2 regions of the Bacillus sp. JJ1609 genome follow, and region 2 is predicted to be linked to the other one. Evidence: riboswitches for the same ligand, from Rfam matches in the RefSeq annotation. Region 2 holds a riboswitch; the other holds the start of a gene.

The links. Region 2 has a riboswitch for cyclic di-AMP ahead of V7654_RS07545 (APC family permease). Riboswitches for the same ligand answer to the same signal wherever they lie in the genome.
Region 1: another riboswitch for cyclic di-AMP. It lies ahead of V7654_RS08545 (cation:dicarboxylate symporter family transporter); the one in region 2 lies ahead of V7654_RS07545 (APC family permease).

What each region holds. Positions count from the first base shown of each region.
Region 1 covers NZ_JBALSS010000007.1:140,851-145,052, forward strand. Annotated here, with positions in the region: gene V7654_RS08530 (DUF4257 domain-containing protein) at 1-85, shown strand, start outside; gene V7654_RS08535 (phosphatase PAP2 family protein) at 437-949, shown strand; partial or broken gene V7654_RS08540 (GNAT family N-acetyltransferase) at 972-1,391, opposite strand; cyclic di-AMP (ydaO/yuaA leader) riboswitch at 1,682-1,823, shown strand; gene V7654_RS08545 (cation:dicarboxylate symporter family transporter) at 1,938-3,194, shown strand; gene V7654_RS08550 (GNAT family N-acetyltransferase) at 3,254-3,721, opposite strand; gene V7654_RS08555 (STAS domain-containing protein) at 4,061-4,202, shown strand, end outside.
Region 2 covers NZ_JBALSS010000006.1:591,556-595,757, reverse strand. Annotated here, with positions in the region: gene V7654_RS07545 (APC family permease) at 1-1,536, opposite strand, end outside; cyclic di-AMP (ydaO/yuaA leader) riboswitch at 1,688-1,829, opposite strand; gene V7654_RS07540 (bacitracin ABC transporter ATP-binding protein) at 1,963-2,091, shown strand; gene V7654_RS07535 (NUDIX hydrolase) at 2,169-2,603, opposite strand; gene V7654_RS07530 (LysE family translocator) at 2,652-3,248, opposite strand; gene V7654_RS07525 (MarR family transcriptional regulator) at 3,389-3,772, opposite strand; gene V7654_RS07520 (LysM peptidoglycan-binding domain-containing protein) at 4,191-4,202, shown strand, end outside.

The DNA of each region.
Region 1 (4,202 bases), on a different contig from region 2:
AAGAGGGCTTGAATTGTTTAGAGTAGACAACAGTAACCGAGGCGCGGAGGATATCGGCAATGAAAAAAACAATACCTCAGCCTGACAGAAAGAAGTTTGCTGCATTATTTTTCAAGCAGCTACGCGAGTGCTTGATTTTTTTTTGGTAAAAATGAAATTGGGAAAGTTTTAATCCCTCTAAAAATCCTCTTCCATCTTCATTTCCTATTTTCAATAAATTTGGCCTTTTATATGTTTGAGTAGCAGGCTGTTATGATTTGCGATAAAATCTGTTATTTCATTAATTTCTTTTATCCTTCTCAATTCCATTATTACTCGCCTCCTCCTGAAACTTTATTTGTTGTCCTGATTTATCCAGCTAATATTGATTCTATTTCCATACATGTTTCATAATTGCCAGGAGAAAATAAACAAAACAACCTTAAGGAGTTCTCCGATGGACCTTAGACTATTTCAGTTAATCAATCAGCTGTCCGGACGCAATTGGGTCGTTGATAAATTGATGATTCTCATTTCCAATAGAATCCGGTATGTATATATTTCGTTTTTAGTTGTTTTTTTGATCAAAAACCGATTTAAAAAGAGGCTAACTGTTGAAACCGGCGGCTCAATCTTTTACACATTATTTATCCATAGTTTATTTAAGTTATTTTTTTATAAACCCCGTCCTTTTAAGAAAAGGCGCGTAGGAATCCTTATCCCCTCGAAGATGGATTCAACCTTCCCAAGCAAACATACACTGCTTGCCTTTGCTGCTTCTACAACCATTTTCATGTATCATCGAACACTAGGTATCTTCATGCTCTTCATGTCTGGACTAACAGGATTCTCAAGGATTTGGGTTGGACATCATTATCCGTCCGATATAATCGGCAGCGCGATTTTAGGCTCCCTTTCCAGCATAGTTACACACATTTTTTCCGGCAATAGATCAGGCGAGGATATCTAACATTTTTTTGCTTTATATTGCATCAGCCAGCTGTCCCGAAGTTCTCCTTCATGCCATTCATGTTTGGGCAAGAATTTATACTTTGGAATCCCACTTTTTCATAACAGGCTATTGCCCTTTCATTCCAGGTTTGCGGATCGACAATAACCAGATCCGCTCCTTTTTGTTCAATTAAATAATTTAACATTGATTGCATTAACAGCTGCCCTATTCCTTTGTTCCAATAGTTTATTTCTCCAATAAATTGATCTGTACCGTATATGATTTCCGATTGGTCTAAACCAAAATCAAAACGATCAGACGGTCCCAATTCATAAAATTGAATATAGCCTATTTCTTTATCCTCAAAAAGAACAATGCATCGTGTTTCATCAGAATCAGATGTAAAAAACACATCCCTAACCATATCTAAATCAAAGGAACGATCCCTTCCCTCAAAAAATTGAAGGACAACAGGATTTGATAGCCATTTAGCTAAAAAATCGGCATCCTTTTTTTCTAATTCTCATACTTTTATCTTTCCACTCTGGAATAACAATAAAAATCCTCCTTATGTTCGGCTTGCTTCTGGTTATTAAAACACTAAATCATCATTAAATCTTGTTCTGCAATTAAAAAATTCCCCTTCCGTTTTCATGAGCATTCACGTTATTTCCTAATGAATTCAATACAAACTAATACTCTGGAAATCAATTAACATTTACATATTAATAATATTGATATAATATAAATCAATATTTACCGCTTAATCTTATTTATAAGAACGGGGGAACCAAACGGCGGTTTCCGCCTGGGGTGAATTCATTACGAAGGGGATTTGTGTTTCCAATTCCTAACCCGACAGCTAACCTCGTCAGCGACTAAGGGAACAGAGGAGAATACTCTGTTAATAGACACCCAAAGTGTCTTTTTTTGCGGAGGAAAGATCTTGTTTCCATTGCCAATTGCTTTTTTAGCATAGAATTTTACAGAAGGTGAGGAAATGCAGATGAAAAAAATCAGTTTAGCTGGTCAAATTTTTATCGGTCTGGTTCTTGGTATTATTGTAGGCGCAGTCTTCTTTGGAAATCCTGCTGTTGCTTCTTACCTGCAGCCGATTGGAGATATTTTTCTCCGATTAATTAAGATGATCGTCGTACCAATCGTTGTTGCAAGTATTGTTGTGGCAGTTGCTGGTGTAGGCGATATTAAGCAGTTAGGTAAAATTGGCGGTAAAACGCTACTTTATTTTGAGGTCATAACTACCATTGCGATCATCGTAGGTATTATCGCTGCAAATGTATTCCACCCTGGAACTGGGGTAAACATGAGCGAGCTTGATAAAACCGATATTGCTAGTTATGTAGATACTGCTGAAACACAGGAAACAAAATCGATGATTACTACATTGGTTGAAATCGTACCTACAAATCCAATTGCAGCAGTTGCTGAAGGCGATATGCTGGCGATCATTTTCTTTTCTCTCGTTTTTGGACTAGGAATCTCCGCAATTGGTGAAAAAGGAAAACCTGTTATCGCATTTTTCCAAGGAACGGCTGACGCAATGTTCTATGCAACAAACCAAATCATGAAGTTCGCTCCATTCGGAGTATTCGCCCTGATTGGGGTTACTGTATCTAAATTCGGCCTTGAATCCTTGATTCCGCTCGGCAAACTGGTCCTGACTGTATATGGAACAATGATTTTCTTTGTAATTGGTGTTTTGGGTCTTGTAGCCAAGCTTGCTGGATACAATATTTTCAAATTAATTTTAACACTAAAAGATGAATTAATTTTAGCATTCTCGACAGCAAGCTCTGAAACTGTTTTGCCTAGAATCATGGATAAAATGGAGAAAGAAGGAGCACCTAAACATATTACTTCTTTCGTTATTCCAACAGGCTATTCCTTTAATCTGGATGGCTCGACACTTTACCAGGCATTGGCTGCGATCTTCATTGCCCAAATGTACGGTATCGATATGAGCATCTCTGAACAAGTATCCTTAATGCTTGTATTAATGGTGACCTCAAAAGGGATCGCCGGAGTTCCTGGTGTTTCCTTCGTAGTTCTTTTAGCAACACTGGGTACGGTCGGACTACCTGTTGAAGGCTTGGCATTCATTGCTGGTATTGACAGGATCCTTGATATGGGAAGAACTGCCGTGAATGTTGTTGGTAATTCCCTTGCTGCAATTGTTATTGCTAAATGGGAAGGTGTCTTCAAACCGGCAAAGACTTCATCAGCTATAAATAAAGCTTCTTAATAGAAACAGATAGCCAGCTTGGTGTAAACCACATGCTGGCTATCTTTATTTAGAGCATCTTATTCCACTGTTTCTATTAAATCACCCAAATAAAACGCAGCAAGCTGCTCCCCCCATGGTGCCATTTCTGTTTCAACAAATCCAGCTTTTTTATATGCATACCGTGCCCCATCATTCTCTGGATGGTAGCCAATCATGATAAATGGAATGTTTGCTGAATTGATACACTTTATCTCTTCCACAATTAAGTTTACAGATGTGGCACCAAATCCTTTGCCTTGATAAGCCTGATCAAGCATCAAACGATATATCCAATAATTATTGTCGTCTGAATCGATTCCATACATTGCAAACCCAATCATCTTTTCTTCGTAATAAATGCCTGATGCCTTGAAATTTTCAAGAAACTGGACCTCTGCAATCGAATATAAATTTGAAGCGATTAAATGCTTCTGCTCCTCTTTAACGGTTAAATCGATGGCTTCTTCCCAGTTTTCTTTTGTAATTGGTTTAAGTGTGACGCCCATTAACAATCTCCCATTCTATTCTCATTTTTCTGATCCTGGTCAGCAATGGCTTCAAAGTCTTCGTCATAAGTCCTGGAAATGACATTCTCGATGTTGACAGTTAGTCTCATTTTTATTCCACCTATATTTGCGATATAATAATTTTCATCATCTATTTCGCTGCAAGGTAGCTAAATTCCTTCCACATTACTATTTTAAAGCTGAGCTTCCTGCAAATATTTGAATTTTCCAACGACCTTTGCTAAAGTTGCTTACAAGAAGGTTTTACCTATACTGATGGTGTTAACTAATATTTCTTCATATTCATATAAATTTGATTTATCTAAGGGAGTGCACATAATGGAAGCAACCTATGTTCAAAAGGATGAAGTAATCGAGTTCATCAGAGCAAACAGAGGGATTTTCGAAGAGAAGTTATTATCAGAAGCTGTAAATGTAGCAACCAAGATCCATGATATTTTGCTGAGAGGCAACATCGACC
Region 2 (4,202 bases):
ATCTCTTTCAAAAGCAACATAAACAGCAATAATCTGATCTGCAGATAGAGATTTTGCATAGTTTAAAGAATTTTCTACTACATGAGTTATTCCTGCCACAGGAACAATAATGACATTCCCTTCAACAGCAAGAGCAGGTTCACAAGTAGTAATCCTTAGTTGATCTCCAACCGCGTTATAATGTTTTTTAATTCGATGGAACATGAGGATGATGAGTGGCAAAAAGATTAATACCGACCATACCTGTGCAAATTTTGTCAGGAAAAACATAAGCGTGACAATAAAGCTAATGACAGCACCTGTAGAATTAATGATTAATTTAGTAACCCAGCCCTCGGGTTTTTCGCGAATCCATTTAACCATCATTCCCGTTTGTGACAAAGTGAATGGAATGAATACACCGACAGCATATAATGGAATTAAATGTTCTGTTTGCCCTTTAAAGAATACAATTAAAAGTATCGACGCCAATGCAAGAATGATAATACCATTCGAATATCCTAATCGATCCCCTCTGACTGTAAACATCCTTGGAATAAATTTATCTTTTGCAAGATTCACTGCCAGTAATGGGAAAGCTGTATACCCGGTATTTGCAGCAAGGATTAAAATTAAAGCAGTTGTTCCCTGTATGAAGAAATACATGAAATTGCGTCCAAATGTTTCTTCAGCAATTTGCGATACAACAGTTACCTTTTCATTTGGTGCAATACCGTAATAATAAGCCAGGTATACGATTCCCGAAAATAGCAAGGCAAGCAACGCACCCATAGCCGTTAGAGTTTTAGCGGCATTTTTTGGAGCAGGATCTTTGAAATTAGGGATCGCATTTGAAATGGCTTCTACCCCTGTTAATGCCGAACTGCCAGAAGCAAATGCTTTTAACAACAAGAATAATGTTAATCCGGCGACTGGAGTCCCAATAGGTTCATGAAGATTTCCCGAAATATCTCCAGTAACGATTTTGTATAAGCCGACACCTATTAAAATGAATAATGCTAAGACGAATAAATAAACCGGATAGGCCAAAATGCTGGCCGATTCTGTAACACCTCTAAGATTAAGAGTAGTAATAAACAGAACAAATATTATAGCAATAAGGACATTGTAATCATGCAATTCAGGAAAAGCAGAGGTTAAGGCATCTGTACCTGCAGAGACACTTACAGCTACTGTCAATATGTAATCAACTAATAATGAACCGCCTGCAATCAGTCCTGGATTAACACCAAGGTTTTCCTTGGAAACCACATATGCTCCTCCCCCGTGTGGGTAAGCAAAAATAATCTGCCTATATGAAAGAATAAGTGCTGTCAATAATATTAAAACTCCGATTGCTATTGGAATCGAATACCAAAATGCCGCTGCACTGATTGTAAAAAGCACAATCAAAATCTGTTCAGGCCCATATGCAACTGAGGATAAGGCGTCCGAGGAAAGTATCGCCAATGCTTTTGTTTTATTCAGTTTCTGTTCCCCTAATTCAGTTGATTTCAAGGGTCGGCCAATTAAAAACCTTTTTATGGATGAAATCATCAATCGTCACCGCCTAGTATTAATGAAGGTATGTTTCCCAGTTGCTTTAATAAATAAACTTCATTTTTTCGTTAAAAAGGCATAAAAAAATGCCCAAGCCATTATTAATAGACCTGCAGACATAATAATTCCTGTGCCTTACAAGCTCCACCTTCCTTCTCATATAACGCCTGCGAGGTTAGCTGACGGATTCGGGCCATTGAGTAGCCCTACCTAAAAAGGATTCACCCCTGGATCTTGTACCAATCCAATAGTGGTTCCCCCGCACCTTATGGTTTCGGCGATTTAGAAAATTGAAACCGATGATTATCATACTCCTGTGTTATAAAAAAGTAAATATATTTATTTTATTTATAAAAAGTAAAGTGAATATTATCGTATCATGTGTGTATTCTAGTATTAATCCAGATAAATAGGAGGAATAATATGTTTAAAGAAAATGAACCCTTAATATCTGATGAATTTTTAAAAAAGCTTACCGTGGAAATTAACCTGCTATATGGCGGTCCTGACTTTGAAGAAGTTAATCATATGGAGGAAAGTGATAGTAAATAACTACCCCATTTGATTAAAAGAGGTATTAAAAAAGCTGCCAGCTTGGCAGCTTTTTTAGGATCTATGAGGTATATGTTTTAATCACTCCATCCCTCTATCTCCTGAAGGCTTTTTTCCCTGATAAAATTTAGGAGGAATGCTAGATCTTCTGGAAAACCGAAGTCCGTTACATTCATATCACTTAATTTTTTCCACGCTATTTCATGAATCAATCCGTCTGGATCCTGAATCCGCGGTTCTCCACCTGTTATCATCACTTCAAAATATTGGACCTTAATATCAATCCCAAAAGACTTACCTGTTTTTATGTATAAAGGCCTGACGATCTCAACTTCATATCCCGTTTCCTCAAACACTTCCCTGATACAGCATTCTTCAGAAGTTTCATTCAGCTCTACCCCTCCTGCCGGAATAGCCCAAAGCTTTTCTTCATCTTCTTTACCTTGCCGAACCATCAGCACTTCCCCATGATGATTGATACAGACTCCAGCAGAACCTACCCAAAGATCCATACCTGTTCCCCCTATATTGTGAGTTTTTATGGCTATCTCCAATAAGTACTATTTTACAAACGCTAAAATTCCCAGTGCGATAATCAGCAAACCAGCCATCTTATTGACCAGACCTAAATGCGGAGTGATCTTATTTTTAAAAAAGCTGACGATGAAGCTGAGCATTACCCACCATAAGGCTGCACCAAAAAATACTCCGCCAATCAGCGTTACAGCTGTCAAACCTGTATCTGAGCCCTGAACAAATCCCAGTCCCGCAAACATCGCGGTAAAATTAAGGATAGTGACTGGATTTGTAATCATCAATAAGAAGGTGGACAGGTACATGCCCAAATGGCTTTCCCCCTGCAGATTTGCTGCTGAACTGGCTGGCTTTTTCAGAAATGTTTTTACCCCCAGGAAAAATAAAAACGCTGAACCGATCAGCTTCAATAGAACCTGCTGCTCGATCAAAAATGCGGACACTACCGAAAAACCGAATGCGGCGATACTCGCATAAATGATATTCGCCGTCACAGCTCCAAATCCTGTCAGGATTCCTGCCAATCTTCCTCTTGAGAGAACTCTTTGAATACACAGCAACCCGATCGGCCCAACAGGAGCTGATACTGAAAAACCCAGGATGATACTTTTTAGCAATAACATTCTCAATAAATCCTTTCAACAGAGGCATTCCTCCAACACGTCAAGTATAACTTCCTGTGTGATTTGCCCCGCTATTTTCTTGTCCGCTTTGTTCAGCAGCTTTTTCATATTCCCTTTGGAAAACATCAATGTTTATAGTGTCAAAAAAACCTTGCCCTTGTCTGTTCAAGTTTCTCCTTGAATTCAATGAGAAACTTCTTTCGTTCCTCGTAATCCTGAATTTCGCTATCTTTCCACAATTCAAGATCGGCACCTTTATCGATCAGCTCGATCGCCTTCTTTTTAATGCCAATCGTCAATGCCCTATGCCTCATTTGGAGGGCTGCAAGTGAAATATAAAGAATCGATTCATCAGGCTGACGCTCTATGTCATCATCATAATCCTCGAGCTCCTCCAGCCACGATTTCAAGATGATTTTCGCAGCTTTGCGCGGACTCATCCCTTCATCAAGAAGATCGTTCCATTCATCCTGGATATCACATGCCAGATCATCTTCCCACAATCCTGTTCCCCATGCGCCCATCCTGCCCACTCCTTATAAGTTATTTTACGCCACTTGCTTCTCTTTATTTTACTGCATTAGGAAGTGTGTTTCCTTGTGAAATTTTTTTAAATTAAAGCGCATTCTATATGTAGCAAATCTCAAGGGGATTATCGTCCTCCTTTATTCTGCATACCATTGCGTCTTCTTTTTTCAGTTTTTTTTTAGGTAACCAAGAAGCTCATTGGTGCCCTCTCTTTCTAGTTTTTGTTTTTTTAGGTAACCAAGAGGCTTCATTGGTGTTCTCTTTTTCTAGTTTTTGTTTTTTTTAGGTAACCAAGAGGTAGTCATTTGGAAAAGTCTCTTTAGAAAAGAACCCGGATAAACGGTTTCCTACCAACATATAATGAATGTTTTCCTCATACCTTATTGTAGGACTTTTTCCCAAGGGAGGTTCATTATGTTCATTCAT